DNA from 4 places in the Sphingobium mellinum genome. Region 1 is predicted to be linked to each of the others. Evidence: riboswitches for the same ligand, from Rfam matches in the RefSeq annotation. Region 1 holds a riboswitch; each other region holds the start of a gene.
The links. A riboswitch is a leader RNA that binds a small molecule or an ion and turns the genes downstream of it on or off. The one in region 1 is predicted to bind cobalamin.

Region 1 (4,297 bases):
TGAAGTAGCGCGAAGTGCCGAAATCGAAGTCGATTTGATCGCGAATGTCGCGCCGGAATGCGGTGAGCGAGATGATCGCGCGATTGCCGTCGAGCCGCTGGTCGATGCCGATGTCGTAGCTTTTCGACCGTTCGGGATCGAGTGTGGAATTGCCGCTGAAGCTGTCATAAAGCTGATAGAGCGACGGCGCCTTGAAGCCCTCGCCATAGCTGGCACGAAAGTTGGTCTGGCCTTCATTGGGCGTATAGTTGGCGTTGGCGCCCAGCGTGGTCGCGCCACCAAATTGGCTATGGTCGTCATGGCGCACACCGCCGGTGAGCGACAGGCCCGTCAGGGGCTTGACGACGGCCAGAGCATAGACGCTATCGATGTTCGCGCGATGGCTTTCCGTCGAGCCGAAGCCGGTGAAGTCATAATCGGGCCGCTCATGCTCATAGCCGAAGATCAGCTTGGCCTCGTCGATGGGCTGATAGACGCCTTCATATTCGAATCGCAGGTCGGTGCCCGAATAGCCATAGTCGCCAAAGGGGGAAAAATAATCGCGGTCATTGCGGAACCAGGTGACGGCGGCGCGCTGCGTCAGCTTGCCGTCGAACAGCGCGAGATTGAGGCCCGCATAGCCGACATATTGGTCAAGCTTGCTTCGGTCGGTCGTGTCAGCAGGCGCGCCGAAGAAAATGTCGGTGTCGAGATTGGCGTGGATATAATAGCCGCGCAGGTCGAGGCTGAGATTGTCAGTAAAGGCAAGCTTCAGCTTGGCGTTGGTGGCGATATTTTCATAACCGTCCTTTTCCGTGCCACCCTTGGCAGCGGAGATGCCGTCAGTGCGGAAATAGGCGACGCCCGCGCCGCCGGACGCGATGCCGCTGGTGCCCGACACATCGGCCTTGGCATTCAGCGTATCGGCGTAGCCGTAATCGACCGAGGCGCTGCCACCGAAGCCCTCCTTTGGCTGGCCGGTCATGATATTGACGACGCCGCCGATCGCCTGGCTGCCGTAAACGACCGAGTTGGAGCCGCGCAGGATTTCCACGCGACGGATATTCCCGGTCAGCAGATTGCCGAAATCATAAAGATCGCCGATGCCGCTGGGATCATTGACCTTGACGCCGTCGAGCAGCACCAGCGTCTGCGTCGTTTCAGCACCACGGATCGAGACGCCTGTGACGCCACCCACGGCGTCGGCGCGGTTGAAGCGGACGCCCGGCGTGGTGGCAATCAGGTCCGCGATGCTGACCGTCTGGCGCGTTTCGATGGTCTTTGCGTCAATGACGGTCACCGCCTGGCCGACTTCGTCTCGTGGCTGTTCGATGCCCAGCGCGGTGACGATGATTTCGTCATTGTCCTGCGCGAGCGCGGGCGTGGCGGCGAGCAGCGCCAGCAGCGAAATTCCGGTTTTCATCATTATATGTCTTCCCTGAGCGTCACGCGACTTCAGGCAGGGGCTTCCGAACGAACGGTCGGCATGCTGGAAAGGGAGACGCCAACGCCCCGCCCCGCGCACCGATGCGGCCCCCGCCGCTGGCGTCGCTCAGACGGAAAACACCGTGCCCGGACCGATCCCTGGGTCCGAGGCAAGAGCGACCATGCGCCGGCAGGTCTCCTGGCTCACGGGTCAAAGCGCTCATGCACAAGCCTTCCCGGGCATTGTCGCCCAGTGGCCGGTCCCCATGGCTTCCCCTTTTGAAAGCATGGGTCCCCGTGCATCGCGCTCACCGCTTACAGTTGCAGGGACAGCCGCGGCATAGGGCGAACACAGTTCGCCCGCACCGCATTCCCTTTTCAGCCCATTCGGGCACCGGCGCGATCTTCTTGTGTCAGCGGTTGCCCGCTCACCCGGCGCGCCATAAGGGAAAGTGGGGCTCATGCCAAGGAGGCGATGCATGCGATTGCTGGGAGCGGTGCTGGCGGGCGGACGATCCAGCCGCTTCGGCAGCGACAAGGCGCTGGCGATGCTCAACGGGCGGACGCTGCTGAATCACGCGGTCGCCTCGCTCGACCCTCATGTCGACGCCATCGTCATCTGCGGCCGGGAGGTGGCGGGACTGACCAGCCTTCCGGACCGGCCAGCCCCGGACCTGGGCCCGCTGGGCGGCCTCAACGCAGCGCTGCATCATGCGCTTTCCCAGGGCTATGACGCGGTGCTGACGACTGGATGCGACATGCCGACCTATCCTGACCACCTGCCGCAAGCGCTGGTTGGCGAAGGCGCGGCGGTGCTCGGGGGGCAGCCACTGGCGGGGTTCTGGCCGGCCTCACTCGCTCCCGAACTGGACGCGCATCTGGCGGAGGATGATGTGCGATCCATTCATGGCTGGCTGCGGCGGATCGACGCGCGGATCCTGGAGCGGCCCGACATCCTGCTGCCCAATATCAATCGGCCGGAGGATCTGGACAAGCTGATCGGCCCGCCCATGCCCGGCCGCGACCGATAATCAGGCCTCGACCGAAGCGTCAGCCGCGTGGCGCACGGGCATTGCGGTGCCCGCCACGGCCTCGCCGATCATCAGCAGCGTCGGGTCATCGTCGCTGATCGCCGCCACGAGAAAGGCGAGCGCAGAGAGCTTGCCCCGGATCAGCCGTTCACTCGGCAGCGAGACGTTGACCGCGACCATCACCGGCGTTTCCGGGTCCCGCCCGGCGGCGATCAGTTCCCGGCCGATTTCGGCAGCGGCAGCGCGCCCCATATAGATGCCGATCGTGCCGCCCGGCCGCGCCAGCGCTTCCCAGTCGAGCTTCAGCGGCTCGCCGGCCTTCAGATGCGCCGTGACCAATGTCACCCCGCGCGCCTTGCCGCGCAGGGTGAGCGACGCGTTACCGCTCGCCGCCGCCGCGCTCGCCGTGGTGATGCCCGGGCAGATGCTGACGGACACGCCATCGGCCGCCAGATGCTCCATTTCCTCGGCCGAGCGTCCGAATATGGATGGATCGCCGCCCTTGAGGCGGACGACGCGTTTGCCCGCCTTCGCCGCGGCGAGCAACAGGTCGTTGATGCTGCCTTGCGCCTTGCTGTGGCGGCCGGAACGTTTGCCCACGCTGACCCGCTCGACGCCCTGCGGGATCAGGTCGAGCACGCCCGGCCCCACCAGCGCGTCATGGAAAACGATGTCGGCCGCCGCGATCAGCTTTTCGGCCTTGCGGGTCAGGAGGTCCGGGTCGCCGGGTCCCGCGCCGACCAGCCAGACCTGGCCGGGCGCGATCAACTCATTCTGCTGCATGGAGCGTCTCCTGCGGGATGTGGGCGAGGATGTTGGCAAGCGCGGGACGGCAGGATCCGCAATTGGTGCCCGCGCCGATCGCCTTGCCGATCGCCGGCACGTCGACCAGATTCTGATCGCGAATGGCGGCAACGATCTGATCGAGGCCGATGTCGAAGCAGACGCAGATCGTCGGCCCCTTGTCAGGCTGGCTACCCGGGCCGCGCGCGGCGAGAACCGAGCCACCGACCCCCTCGACTTCCAACTGGCGGATCAGCCAGTCGCGCGAGGGCAGGAGGCCGGTGCGGGTGACGAACAGGACGCCGCAAAGCTTGCCTTCGCTGATGGTCCCGACGCGGCGCGTGCCGCGAGTCACGTCCATGGCTTCAACCCGGTCACCCGTCGGCAGCAAGGCGTCGAGCCGCGCGGGATCGCCATTGCCCGCGATCTCATAGAGCGCGCCGCCCGGAACCGCGATCTTCGTCGACCATAGGCACGGCAACTTCACCGGCTGATCCCCGCGCAGGATCAGAAAGCCTTTCCATTCGATGGCGACCTTCTCGACGCTGGCCGGGGTCGACTTGAACCCCGGCTGGCCCGAATGCGGATCGACCAGCGGACGGGGCAGCAGGCCGGTGCGGCCGCCGCTCGACATCTGGTCGGTCCAGTGGATCGGCGTGAATATTTCACCAGGACGCTGCCCTTCGCTGAGCGCCACGCGGAAGATGCTGTTGCCTTGCGCGGTCTGCACGCGGGCGAGATCGTGATCGACGATGCCCAGCGCCTCCGCGTCCTGCGGGTGGATTTCCACCAGCGGTTCCTCACGGTGACGGGCGAGCTTGGGCGACAGACCGGTACGGCTCATGGTGTGCCACTGGTCGCGATAGCGGCCGGTGTTGAGCGTCATCGGCCACTGCTTGAGCGGGTCCTGCAACTCCATCTGCCGGGTCAGCACCAGCCGCGCCTTGCCATCCTGCGTCTGGAAGCGGCCATCGGCATAGGGCTTCTCGCCACCCCAGCGGAACGGCTCCATCGCGTCATAGGCATCGTTGCCGATCGTGGCATGGGCACGCAGGTTGAGCAAGCGCTGGCCGTCATTC
Region 2 (4,297 bases), on a different contig from region 1:
CCTCGCCGCGCTCGACGGCCGCTTCGTCCTGCCCGGCCCTTCCGGCGCGCCCACGCGCGGCCGTCCCGATGTCCTCCCCACCGGCCGCAACTTCTATTCGGTCGACACCCGCGCCGTTCCCACCGTCGCCGCCTGGAACCTGGGCCAGCGCTCCGCCGAACTCATCGTCCACGACTATCTCCAGCGCGAGGGCGATTATCCCAGGGCGATCGCCCTTTCCGCCTGGGGCACCGCCAACATGCGGACCGGCGGCGACGACATTGCCCAGGCGCTTGCCCTCATGGGCGTGCGGCCGCGCTGGGACTGGTCATCGGGTCGGGTCATCGGCTTTGAGGTCATGAAGGTCGCCGAGCTGAATCGTCCCCGCGTCGATGTGACCTTCCGCGTCTCGGGCTTCTTCCGCGATGCCTTCCCCGACCAGATCGACCTCATAGACAGCGCCGCCCGCGCCGTCATGGCGCTGGACGAACCGGAGGAGGACAATCCCGCCGCCGCCCGCCACCGCGCAGAAACCGCCACCCTGATCGCGGAAGGCACCCCCGCAAAGATCGCCGGCCGCCGCGCCGGTGCCCGCGTCTTCGGTTCCCGCCCCGGCAGCTATGGCGCCGGCCTGCAAACCATGATCGATGAAAATCTCTGGCACGATCGCGCCGACCTCGCCGCCGCCTATCTCGACTGGGGGAGCCACGCCTATGGCGGCGGTGTCGAGGGAGAGGCCGAACGCACCCTCTTCGCCCAGCGCCTGATCGAAGCCGACGCCCTCGTCCAGAACCAGGACAATCGCGAGCATGACCTGCTCGACAGCGACGATTATTACCAGTTCGAAGGCGGCATAGCCGCCGCCGTCGAACATCTCTCCGGCCGCAAGCCGCTCAGCTACCATAATGACCTCAGCCGTCCGGAACGCCCCGTCGTCCGGACGCTGGAGGATGAGATCGGCCGGATCGTCCGCGCCCGCGTCACCAATCCCAAATGGATCGCGGGCGTGATGCGCCACGGCTACAAGGGCGCGTTCGAAATCGCCGCCAGCGTCGATTATCTCTTCGCCTTCGCCGCCACGACGCACGGCGTGAAGGACCATCATTTCGATGCCGTCCACGCCGCCTTCATAGAGGATGAGGCCGTCCGCGCCTTCATGGCCGATGCCAACCCCGCCGCCCTGCGCGAAACCGCCGCGCGCCTGCTCGAAGCCCTCGACCGCGGCCTGTGGAAGCCCCGCTCCAACAGCGCCGCCATGCTCCTTTCCCAACTGAGGACCCCGTCATGATCGAACGCACCCCGGAACAACATGCCGAAAAGATGAAGAAGAAGCAGGCCGCCCATGACAAGATCATGGCGACCAAGACGCAGGAAAAGGGCCTGCTGATCGTCCATACCGGCAAGGGCAAGGGCAAGACCACCGCCGCCCTCGGCATGGTCGTGCGCGCGATCGGCCACGGCCGGAAAGTCGGGGTGGTCCAGTTCGTCAAAGGCGCGATGACCACCGGAGAAAAAAGGGTCTTCGACGCGTTTCCGGACAATGTGGAATTCAAGCCCATGGGCGAAGGCTTCACCTGGAACACGCAGGACCGCACGCGCGACGTCGCCCTCGCGCGCGAAGCCTGGGACGAGGTAAAGCGGATGATCGCCGATCCGGCCTATGATATGGTCCTGGCAGATGAGCTCAACATCGTCCTGCGCTACGACTATCTCCCGCTGCAAGAGGTGCTGGACGCGGTGACCGCGCGCGCGCCCATGAAGCATGTCATCGTCACCGGCCGCAACGCGCCCGACGCGCTGATCGAAGCGGCCGATCTCGTCACCGAAATGACCTTGGTGAAACATCCCTTCCGCTCCGGCGTGAAGGCGCAGGCAGGGATCGAGTTTTGACGATGACAATGCCCGTCACCCCGCTCGACAGCGCCATGTTCGAGGCATTGGTGCGGGCGCGGCGGGACGTGCGGCATTTCCGTACCGACCCGCTCGACGAGGCGGACGTGGAATGGCTGCTCGCCCTCGCCCACCGCGCGCCGTCGGTCGGGCTGTCGCAGCCATGGCGCTTCGTGCGCGTGGTCACGCCCGCCCTGCGCGAAAGCCTCGCCGCCCATGTCGACGCGCAGGTGACGCAGGCCGGCCGGGATTATGAAGGCGACCAGGATCAGCTCTATCGCAGCCTCAAACTGCACGGCCTGCGCGAGGCGCCGGTCATCTTCGCCGTCTATTGCGACGACGGGACGGCAACGGGCCATCGGCTGGGCGCGGTGACGATGCCCGAAGCGCGCCGATACAGCTGCGTCATGGCGGTCCACACGCTCTGGCTCGGCGCTCGCACGCGCAGCATCGGCATGGGCTGGGTCTCGATCCTCGACTCCGCCGATGTGGACGCCATGCTCGACATACCCGACCATTGGGCCTGCCTCGGCCTCCTCTGCCTCGGCCACCCGCTGCGCGAGGAAGATACGCCCGAACTGGAACGCGCCGGCTGGGAAAGGCGCACCGACTGGCATTCGGCGGTGCTCAAGCGCTGACGGCTTGGCCCTCTCCCGCTCGCCGGACAGGGTCATTATACTCCACCTCCCCCCTTCCCTTTCCGCCTCACACCGCCTAAGAACCCCAGCCGGAACGGGTCCGCCCGTTCCATGATCGCGACGGTGCCCCGCATGGGGCTTAAATGGGAATGTGGTGCGGGAGCTTGTGCTCCCTAATCCTTAGCTGTCCCTGCAACTGTGAGCGGCGAGCAAGGCAAGGACGATCGCCCGTCAAAGGGACGATCAGCCACTGGAGCGATCCGGGAAGGCCCCAGCCGAGCTGTGACCCGCAAGCCAGGAGACCTGCCGCCGCAAAGGTCGCTCTTGCCATGGTCCAGGGGATGGTCACGGCTCGGTTCTCCGTTTGAGCGACGAAATTGCGCGTGGCTGCGGCCGCGTCGGTGTGCGGTTGCCCGCGCTCCGGCGTGACGCCTCGGCCCGGCGCGGCTTGGACGTGGAGGGCGAAAGACGTGCAGATCCCATTCCGGCGCACCGCCGATGAACCGCCGCCTTCCGGCGCGGCTGGCGGCGTGCGCGGCTGGTGCCCGACCGCATGGCGGCCGATGATGGCGGGCGACGGCCTGCTCGTGCGGGTCCGCCCGCCGCTTGGCCGCATGACCCGCGCGCAAACCCTCGCCCTGTGTGAGGCGGCGCGGCGCTGGGGCAATGGCCATGTCGACCTTACCAACCGCGCCGCGCTGCAGATCAGGGGCGTGGGCGAAGCTGACCATGAAGCCCTGCTCGCCCGGCTGGTGGCGCTCGGCCTCACCGACGCAGACCCGGTCCGCGAAGCCCGCGCCGCTCTGGTCCTCAACCCAGACTGGCAAGCCGGCGACGCCAGCGAAGCGATCGCCCGCGCCCTGCGGGACCGCATCGACGCGTTGCCCGACCTGCCCGCCAAGATCGGCTTCGCCATCGACGCCGGCCCCGCCCCGGCGCTTGGCGACACGCCAGCCGATTTCCGCATCGAGCGCGGAACGGGTGGCGGCCTGATCCTGCGCGCCGATGGCCGTCCCAGGGGGATGCCCGTGAGCGTGCAAGCCGCCCCTGATGCCCTGATCGCGCTCGCCCATTGGTTCGTCGACAGCGGCGGCCTTCAGGCCGGGCGGATGGCGCGTCATGACGTCCCGCTTCCCTGCACCGCTTCGGAAGCCCCCGCGCCGCCCCGGCCCCGCAGCGCCAGCATCGATGCGGCGTCGGGCCGTTTCCTGGGCGCACCCTTCGGCCGGATCGAGGCGGCCGCGCTCCAGCAGGCGCTCGCCCCGGACGTGCGCGCCGTCCGCCTTACCCCCTGGCGCGGCCTCATCCTGGAAGGCAGCCCGGCAGAGTCGGACGATCCGGCCAGCCCGCTCCTCAACGCCCATGCCTGTCCCGGCGCGCCCGCCTGCCCGCAGGCGAGCGTCGCCACCCGCGCCCTCGCCGCGCGGCTCGCCCCGCGCGTCCCTGGCCTCCACGTCTCGGGCTGCGCCAAGGGCTGCGCGCATCCCGCCCAGGCCGCCGTCGTCCTGACGGGGCGCGACGGCCGGTTCGACCTCGCCTTCAACGCCCGTGCCGGCGCCCCGCCCGCCCGCGCCGGGCTCGATCCCGACCAGATCATCGCCTTTTTTGGAGCCGCCTGATGCCGCAATTATATGAAAGGGATGGCGCGGCCATCTACCGCCAGTCCTTCCGCACCATCCGCGCCGAGGCCGACCTCCTGCGCTTCTCGCCTGAGGAGGAGCGCGTCGCCGTCCGCATGATCCACGCCGCCGGCATGGTCGGGCTGGAACGACATATCCGTTTCTCCCCCG
Region 3 (4,297 bases), on a different contig from region 1:
GCGCTCTGGCCCGACGAGCCGGGCATGGGCTGGCCGAGCTGGGCCTTTGAAAATCACGACGCGCCCCGCGCCCTGTCCCGCTGGTGCGCGGCGCGGGACCGCCCGGCCTTCGCCCGGCTCAAGCTGATGCTGCTCATCGCCCTGCGCGGCAACCCCATCCTCTATCAGGGCGAGGAACTGGGGCTGACGCAGGTCGACATCCCGTTCGACCGCTTGCAAGACCCCGAAGCCATCGCCAACTGGCCGCTCACCCTGTCACGCGACGGCGCCCGCACCCCTATCCCCTGGGAAGCAGGCGCCAGCGAGGCCGGCTTTTCCACCGCCCCGCCCTGGCTGCCGCCGGGCGAGGAAAATCTCGCAAAGGCGGTCGACGCACAGGAAGCCGACCCCGACTCTCTGCTGAACTTCACCCGCGCGATGCTGGCCCTTCGCCGCGACACTCCCGCGCTGCGGTACGGCCGGCTCGACCTGCTGCTGGCCGACGACAACCGCCTCGTCTTCCGCCGGGTGGCGGGCGACCAGGCGCTGCTTTGCGCCTTCAACCTGTCAGGCCAGGCCGTCCCCTGGCCGGACCCTGTCGCGTCGGACGGCACCGTGCTCGCGGCGGTCAATGGCGGCGGCAAAGGCGGACTCCCCCCCTATGGCGCGCTGTTCATCCGCGAGTAGAGCATTTTTCGAAGCAGACAGCATCATCTGCTGACTTGGAAAATGCCGAAAATACAAGATGAATTGAGCCTAATCCGCCAGTCAGATCGGGCTATGCTCCAGGTCGATCACTTCGCCCAACGTCGCCCTCGTAACATTCTGCGCTTGCCCACTTTCCTTTGCCGCGCGCGCCCACTATGACTGCCGCCGAAGGCTGGGTTCGCCCATCCTTCACTGATCGCGCCGGTGCCCCCGCAAGGGGCTTAATAGGGAATGCGGTGATGAATCCGCAGCTGTCCCTGCAACTGTAAACGGTGAGCGAAACGCATAGCGACCTGCCGTCCCGTCGGAAGGTCAGCCACTGGGCCGGACGCTAAATCATGCGAGGTCTGGGAAGGCCATGCGCCAAGCTGTGACCCGTGAGCCAGGAAACCTGCCTGCGTCTGGTCGCTCTTGCCTTGGTCCAGGGGATGGCCGCGGCACGGTACTCCGTCTGAGCGACGCTTGACGCAGCGGGAGCTGCTGTCCGCATGCCGGGCGCTTTTCAGGCGTCCGCCCGGCATGAAGGCGGCTTCCGTCCGGTTTCGCTGACGCCGACGGGGACAAACCCGCATGACCGCTGATTCCCTGGCCCTTCGCCGCCGCGCGACCGGCCTTTTCACCGCGCTTATCAGCGCCAATCTTCTGCTCTGGCTCTGGGCCTTCCTGCTGTTCGCCACCCAGCCGGTGATGCTTGGCACCGCGCTTCTCGCCTGGAGCCTTGGCCTGCGTCACGCCGTTGACGCCGACCATATCGCCGCCATCGACAATGTGACGCGCAAGCTGATGCAGGACGGCCAGCGCCCGCTGACGGTCGGCTTCTGGTTCGCCATCGGCCACAGCGCCATCGTCCTGATCGCCGCCGTCGGCATCGCGATTGCCACCAATGCGCTGAGCGGGTTTGAGGCGGCGGGGTCGATCGGCGGGACCGTGGCGACGATCGTGTCGGCCACCTTTCTCTTCACGATCGCCGCCATGAACCTCATCATCCTGCGCTCCGTGCTCGGGACTTTCCGCCATGTCCGCGCCGGCGGCACCTATGTCGACGAAGATATGGACATGCTGCTGGGCAATCGCGGGCTGCTTTCGCGCCTCTTCCGCCCGGTCTTCCGCCTCGTGACGCGCAGCTGGCACATGGCGCCGCTCGGCTTCCTCTTCGGCCTCGGCTTCGACACCGCGACAGAGGTCGCGATCCTCGGCCTCTCCGCAGGCCAGGCGGCCAGCGGCCTCTCGCTCTCCACCATCCTCATCTTCCCGCTACTGTTCGCGGCGGGCATGGCGCTCATCGACACCGCCGACGGGGCGCTGATGATGGGCGCCTATCAATGGGCGTTCGTGAAGCCGATCCGCAAGCTCTACTACAACATCACCATCACGCTGGTTTCCGCCCTCGTCGCGCTGCTCATCGCCGGGATCGAGGCGATGGCGCTGCTCGGCGACAAGCTCGGCCTTACCGGTGGCGCATGGACGATCGCCCGCGATCTGGGCGAGCATTTCAACAGCCTCGGCTTCCTCATCATCGGCCTGTTCGCCGCCTGCTGGCTCGCGAGCTGGGCCATCTACCGCTGGAAACGCTTCGACGAGATCGAAGTCGCCCACCCGATCCAAGGAGCAGTCTCATGACCCAACGAACGCCCGCGAAAAAGATCCCCGCCACCGTCATCACCGGCTTTCTCGGCGCCGGCAAGACGACCCTCATCCGCCACCTCATCGAACATGCCGGGGGCCGCCGCCTCGCCCTCATCATCAACGAATTCGGCGATGTCGGCGTCGATGGCGCGCTGGTGCAGGGCTGCGGCGACGAAGCCTGCCCGGACGAGGACATTATCGAACTGGCGAACGGCTGCATCTGCTGCACCGTCGCCGACGATTTCCTGCCGACCATGCAGCGCCTGCTCGATCGGCCGACCCCGCCCGACCACATCATCATCGAGACATCCGGCCTTGCCCTGCCCAAGCCGCTGGTCAAGGCATTCCAATGGCCCGACATCCGCACCCGCGCCACGGTCGATGGCGTCATCGCGCTGATCGACGCGGACGCGCTCGCCGGCGGCCGCTTCGCCCATGACGAAGCCGCACTGGCCGCCGCCCGCGCCGCCGACCCGACGCTCGACCATGACAGCCCGATCGAGGAACTGTTCGAGGATCAGCTGGCCTGCGCCGACCTTGTCCTGCTGAACAAGACCGATCTGGTCGACGCCGCCACGCTCGGCGCGCTGGAACAGGACCTGAGCGGACAGGTCCGCCCCGGCGTCACCATCCTGCGCACCGCCAAGGGCGCGATCGACCCCGCCATCCTGCTCGGCCTCGACGCCGGGGTGGAAAACCAGATCGACGCCCGCCCGTCCCATCATGACGGGGACGAGGATCACGATCACGACGATTTCGACAGCTTCGTGCTCGATCTTGGCGAACTTGACGATCCCGACACGCTGCTCGCCGCCCTGGCGCGGACGATCGCCGATCACGACCTGCTGCGGGTCAAGGGCTTCCTCGCGGTGGCGGGCCGCCCTGCGCGCTTTCTGGTGCAGGCGGTCGGCCCGCGTATCCAGCATCATTATGACCGGCACTGGCAACCGGATGAGCGCCGCGCCTCGCGGCTGGTGGTGATCGGCCAGCGCGGCCTTGACCGCGCCGCCATAGAGGCGAGCCTCGGCACGCTGGCGGCGACCGCCTGATGCACCTGCTGACCGCCACGCCCGGCACCGTCTCCAACGGCGACGAAGCCATCGACCTCGGCCAGAACCCGGGCGACATCGTCCTGCTGACCGTGGCGGACAGCGAACTTGCCTGTTTCGCCAGCGCGGCGGCGGCGCTGGGCGAGGATGCGCCCACCGTCCGCCTCGCCAATCTGCTTCAGCTCAAACATCCCTATTCGGTCGACCTCTATGTCGAAAAGGTGATCGCCCACGCCCGCTTCGTCTGCGTGGTACTGCTGGGCGGCAAGAGCTACTGGCCCTATGGCATCGAAGAAATCGGCGCCATCGCGCGGGACCGGGGCATCGCCTTCGCCGCGATCGCCGACGCCCGCGACGAGGACCCGGAACTACAGGCCGCCTCCACCCTGCCGCCCGATATCTGTGGCCGCCTGCGCGACTATCTCCGCCAGGGCGGCGTCCCCAACGCCATCGCCTTCCTGAAAACCGCCGCCCGGCTCGCGGGCCTCGACGCCGGGGTCCCCGACGATCCGGTGCCGGTGCCCGATGCCGGGCTCTACCTCCCCGGCACCGACCGCCCGACACTCGATCAGGTCAGGGCGCGATGGCGCGATGGCCAGCCCACCGCCTTCTTCCTCTTCTACCGCGCGCTGCTGGTCGCCGGCACGCTGGAGGCGGTGGACGCCATGGTCGCAGCTCTTGAAGCGGCCGGCCTCAACGTCCTGCCCGTCCATGTCCGGGCGCTGCGCGAACCCTTTGCCCGCGACGTCCTGCACGCGCTGATGACGCAGGCCCCGCCCGACATCATCCTCAACGCCACCGCCTTCGCCGCCAGCGCACCGGGGGAGCCGCGCACCCCTTCCGTGCTGGAACGGGCCGACTGCCCGATCCTCCAGACCCTCTTCGCCAGCGCCGACCAGGCCGGATGGGAGGAAAGCGCCCGCGGCCTTGGCCCC
Region 4 (4,297 bases), on a different contig from region 1:
CGGCGCGGTTGCCGCCGACTTCGGCCATGGTGAAGATGGCGCCATAGCGATCGCACAGTGCGCGGATGCGCTCGACGAAGCCCACGACATCGGGGTGCGACTGGCTGTAGCGGCGGATCTGGTAGTCGAAGGGGCGGGTGCGCGGCTTGCCGTCATCAGGCGCGGGCGGATTGTCGCGCAGGGCGGGATCATGCATCGCATGGTTGAGCGCGTCGAGCCGGAAGCCGTCCACCCCCCGTTCGAGCCAGAAGCGCATCGCGTCCAGCAGCGCGTCCTGCACCTTTGGATTGTGCACGTTGAGCTGCGGCTGGCTGGCAAGGAACTGGTGCATATAATATTGCCGCCGCCGCGCGTCCCAGGTCCAGGCCGGGCCGCCGAAGACCGACTGCCAATTGCAGGGCGGCGTGCCGTCCGGTTTGGGATCGGCCCAGACATACCAGTCGGCCCTGGCATTGATGCGGCTTTCCCGGCTTTCCCGGAACCAGTCATGCTGGTCGGAACTGTGGGCATAGACCTGGTCGATCGTGACCTTGAGGCCCAGTGCGCGCGCGCGGGCGACCAGCGCGTCGAAATCGTCGAGCGTGCCGAAGATCGGATCGACTCCGCAATAATCGGCAATGTCATAGCCAAAGTCGCGCATCGGCGAGGTGAAGAAGGGCGAGATCCAGATGGCGTCGGCGCCCAGCCGCGCGATGTGGTCCAGCCGGCGGGTGATGCCGGCGAGGTCGCCAATGCCGTCGCCGTTCGAATCCTGAAAGCTGCGGGGATAGATCTGGTAGATGACGGCGCCCTTCCACCAGGGCTGATCGGCGCTAAGGGTCATGGCTGGCGGCTCCCGAGGCTGTGCAGGTGCAGCATACACATCGGCGCGCATCCATCTAGCGCTTGCGGGACCGGCTCGGTCCGATTATCAGCGCGGTCGCGACAGGTTCCCCCAAAGGGATGAAAAGGGAAGTCGGGTCAAGCCCGCGCTGCCCCTGCAACTGTGAGCGGAGAGCGGATCGGCCACATCTGCCATTGGGACTGATTCTGTCCCGAGAAGGCGGCCGGACGCGCTGACCCGCAAGCCAGGAGACCTGCCTGACGCAGTCGTTCTTCGACCGGCCAGGGTGTGCCGGACGAACGGGGCTTTCCCGCAGAGCGACAGCCATTGCCTTGCCGGCCCGGCCGTGCGGGGAACGCGGTCCCATCCGCGTTTCCGTGCCGCCTGTCCGGCCGGGCTTGATCGTGTCGGAGGCGGAAGCAGAATGACCTTTTATATCATCCCGGTCGTGGGAGGGCGCCGCTGATGCTGCGGCCCGTTCCCCCAAGTGCGTCGGTCGTGGTCTGTTCGACCTGCCGGCTTTCCGCCGACGAGCGCGAGGATGGCGAGGGGCGGCGCGGCGGCGCGCTGCTGGCCCAGGCCCTGCGCGACGTGCAGGGAAGTGAGCCGGATGCCTATGCCGACATCGTGGTCGAGGAGATGCCGTGCCTCTTCGCCTGTCAGCGTCATTGCACCATCCATGTGCGCGGGCCCGGCAAGGTCGGCTATGTGCTGGGTGACTTTGCCCCCGATGCGGCGGCGGCGCGGGCGATCCTGGACTATGCGGCGCGCCATGCGGCGAGCGAGCAGGGAGTGGTGCGCTATGCCGACTGGCCGGCGGGCGTGAAGGGCCATTTCATCGTGCGCGTGCCGCCCGAAGGCTTTGTCTGCTCATGATGCGTTTCGAGAGCAGGGCGGCGTTCGCGCGGGCGCTGGCGGCGCTTCCACAGGCGGAAGGCGACGCGATCGCGGCGGCGGCGGCGCGGCAGTCGGTGCTGACCAAGCCTGCGGGTTCGCTCGGCCGGCTGGAGGAGATCGCGCTGTTCATGGCGGGGTGGCAGGGGCGCGAGCGGCCCCGCGCCGACCGGATCCGCATCGCGGTGTTCGCGGGAAATCATGGCGTGACGGTGCGCGGGGTCAGCGCTTTCCCTTCGGCGGTGACGGCGCAGATGGTCGCGAATTTCGAAAGCGGCGGCGCGGCGATCAATGCGCTGGCGCGGGCCTGCGGCGCGGAGTTGCGCGTCGTGCCGATCGCGCTGGACCGGCCGACCGCCGATTTCTGCGAAACGCCGGCGATGAGCGAGCAGGATTGCCTCGACGCGCTCAACGCCGGCGCGGCGATGGTGGAGCGCGAGTGCGACCTGCTGATCGTGGGCGAGATGGGGATCGGCAACAGCACGGCCGCCGCCGCGCTGTGCGCGCAACTGCTGGGGGGCGCGCCGGACGATTGGGTCGGGCGCGGCACCGGGGTTGACGATGCGGGCGTGGCGCGGAAGGTCGAGGCGGTGACGCTGGCGCTCGCCCGTCACGGCACCTGTTGCGACAGCGCCTTTGAAAGCCTGCGCCGGCTGGGCGGGCGGGAGATCGCGGCGATGGCGGGCGCCATGGTGGCGGCACGGCTGCTGCGCGTGCCGATGCTGCTCGACGGCTTCATCTGTGGCGCGGCGATGGTGCCGCTGTGGCGGGACAATGCGGCGATCACGGCGCACTGCCTCGCCGCCCATTGTTCGGCCGAGGCGGGGCATCAGCGACTGCTCGACGCGCTTGGCCTGCGGCCGCTGCTTGCGCTCGACATGCGGCTGGGGGAAGCCAGCGGGGCGGCCGTGGCGGCGCAGATCGTGCGGTCGGCGCTGGCCGCGCATGATGGCATGGCGACTTTTGCCGAGGCGGCGGTGGCGGGCGCCTTGTGAGGCATTGCCCCCTGTTCCTGATGCGCCACGGCGTACCCGAAGGGCCGGGGCGGCTGATCGGCCATAGCGACGTGGCCGCCGATCCCGACGGGACGCGATTGTGCGTGGAGCGGGCGCGGGGGCTGGATTTCGTGCGGCTGGTGACGTCCGACCTGGCGCGCGCCTTCGCGCCCGGCGCGATCATCGCGGCGGAACGGCAGATGCCGCACCAGGCGGACGCGCGCTGGCGGGAGCTGGATTTCGGGGCATGGGAGGGGAGCGACCCCGCTGTTTTGCCGCAGGAGGCGCTGGGGCGCTTCTGGGACGATCCCGACCTGTCGCCGCCTCCCGGTGGCGAGCGCTGGGCCGGGCTTTGCGCGCGCGTCGCGGCGGCGGTCGCGGACATTGCCGAACCGACGCTGGTCATCAGCCATGCCGGGGCGATGCGGGCGGCGCTCGCGACGCTGTGCGGCTTTGCCTATCGCCACGCCTGGGCGATCGACCTGCCTTATGGGGCGCTGGTCAGCCTGCGCTTCTGGCCGGGCGCGCGGCCGGGCGCGCAGATCACCGGCCTTGTGGCGTGAGGGCGTTGGTGCTGGCGTTGCAATTGATGACGCGCCTGCCCTTGCCGCGGGTAAGGGCCGACGAGCACGCCTTTGCCGCCGCGATCCGCTGGTTTCCGGTCGCGGGGCTGCCGGTGGGCGCGGTGGTCGCGCTCGCGGTGGCGCTGGGGACGCGGGCGGACCCGTGGGCGGGCGCGCTGATGGGCCTGATCGCCTGGGTGGCAGTGACGGGCGCGCTGCATCTCGACGGGCTGGGCGACATCGCCGATGCGGCCGGCGCCGCGCATGGCGATCGGGCGCGATTGTCGGCGGTGCTGGCCGATCCGCATATCGGCAGCTTCGGGGTGACGGCGATCGTGCTGCAAGTGCTGACGAAGCTGGTGTTGCTGCGGCTGGCGGCGAGCTCGGTGCCGCTGTGGAGCATCATCGCCGTGGCGACCGTCGCGCGGATCGGGCCGCTGGCCTGGACGCTGATGCTGCCGCCCTTGCATGAGGGGCTGGGCAGCCGATTCCGCGCGGGTCTGGCGCCGTGGCATCTTGCCGCCTGGGGCTGCGTCGCGCTGGGTTTCTGCGTGGCGGAGCCGGCGTTGCTGGCCGCTGTCGCGCTGATTCCGCTGTGGGGCTGGTGGGTGCGGGCGCGGATCGGCGGGATCTCCGGCGACGGCCATGGCGCCGGCATCGAAATTGTCGAAAGCGGCCTGCTCGCCGCGCTGGTGGTGGCGCGATGAGCGATGGCTTCACATGGCATGGCGGCCGTTTGGCGCAGGCGCGGGCGACCTATGGCGCCGACGGCGAGCCGTGGATCGACCTGTCGACGGGGATCAATCCGACGCCCTGGCCTGGTGTCGAGGGGATCGCGCCGGACTGGCGGTCGCTGCCCGATCCGGCGGCGATCGCGGCGCTGGAGAGCGAAGCGGCGCGTCATTTCGGCGTGTCCCCGTCCCTTGTCTGCGCGGTGCCGGGCAGCGAGATCGGGCTGCGTATCGTGGGGCAGTTGATCGAGGGCGACGCCTGCCACCTGACGCCCTGTTATCGCACCCATG

Region 2: another riboswitch for cobalamin. It lies ahead of AAC640_RS09810 (cobalamin biosynthesis protein CobG); the one in region 1 lies ahead of AAC640_RS03110 (TonB-dependent receptor plug domain-containing protein).
Region 3: another riboswitch for cobalamin. It lies ahead of AAC640_RS09785 (HoxN/HupN/NixA family nickel/cobalt transporter); the one in region 1 lies ahead of AAC640_RS03110 (TonB-dependent receptor plug domain-containing protein).
Region 4: another riboswitch for cobalamin. It lies ahead of AAC640_RS09775 (DUF1636 domain-containing protein); the one in region 1 lies ahead of AAC640_RS03110 (TonB-dependent receptor plug domain-containing protein).

The regions. Positions count from the first base shown of each region.
Region 1 is NZ_JBANRK010000001.1:608,978-613,274, forward strand. It holds gene AAC640_RS03110 (TonB-dependent receptor plug domain-containing protein) at 1-1,405, opposite strand, end outside; cobalamin riboswitch at 1,577-1,818, opposite strand; gene mobA (molybdenum cofactor guanylyltransferase) at 1,884-2,435, shown strand; gene cobA (uroporphyrinogen-III C-methyltransferase) at 2,436-3,218, opposite strand; gene AAC640_RS03125 (molybdopterin-dependent oxidoreductase) at 3,205-4,297, opposite strand, start outside.
Region 2 is NZ_JBANRK010000006.1:84,801-89,097, forward strand. It holds gene cobN (cobaltochelatase subunit CobN) at 1-1,267, shown strand, start outside; gene cobO (cob(I)yrinic acid a,c-diamide adenosyltransferase) at 1,264-1,869, shown strand; gene bluB (5,6-dimethylbenzimidazole synthase) at 1,878-2,507, shown strand; cobalamin riboswitch at 2,612-2,832, shown strand; gene AAC640_RS09810 (cobalamin biosynthesis protein CobG) at 3,071-4,126, shown strand; gene AAC640_RS09815 (precorrin-8X methylmutase) at 4,126-4,297, shown strand, end outside.
Region 3 is NZ_JBANRK010000006.1:79,011-83,307, forward strand. It holds gene AAC640_RS09780 (alpha-amylase family glycosyl hydrolase) at 1-666, shown strand, start outside; cobalamin riboswitch at 873-1,100, shown strand; gene AAC640_RS09785 (HoxN/HupN/NixA family nickel/cobalt transporter) at 1,258-2,307, shown strand; gene cobW (cobalamin biosynthesis protein CobW) at 2,304-3,362, shown strand; gene cobN (cobaltochelatase subunit CobN) at 3,362-4,297, shown strand, end outside.
Region 4 is NZ_JBANRK010000006.1:74,604-78,900, reverse strand. It holds gene AAC640_RS09780 (alpha-amylase family glycosyl hydrolase) at 1-823, opposite strand, end outside; cobalamin riboswitch at 910-1,098, shown strand; gene AAC640_RS09775 (DUF1636 domain-containing protein) at 1,289-1,699, shown strand; gene cobT (nicotinate-nucleotide--dimethylbenzimidazole phosphoribosyltransferase) at 1,696-2,712, shown strand; gene AAC640_RS09765 (histidine phosphatase family protein) at 2,733-3,275, shown strand; gene AAC640_RS09760 (adenosylcobinamide-GDP ribazoletransferase) at 3,272-3,982, shown strand; gene AAC640_RS09755 (threonine-phosphate decarboxylase) at 3,979-4,297, shown strand, end outside.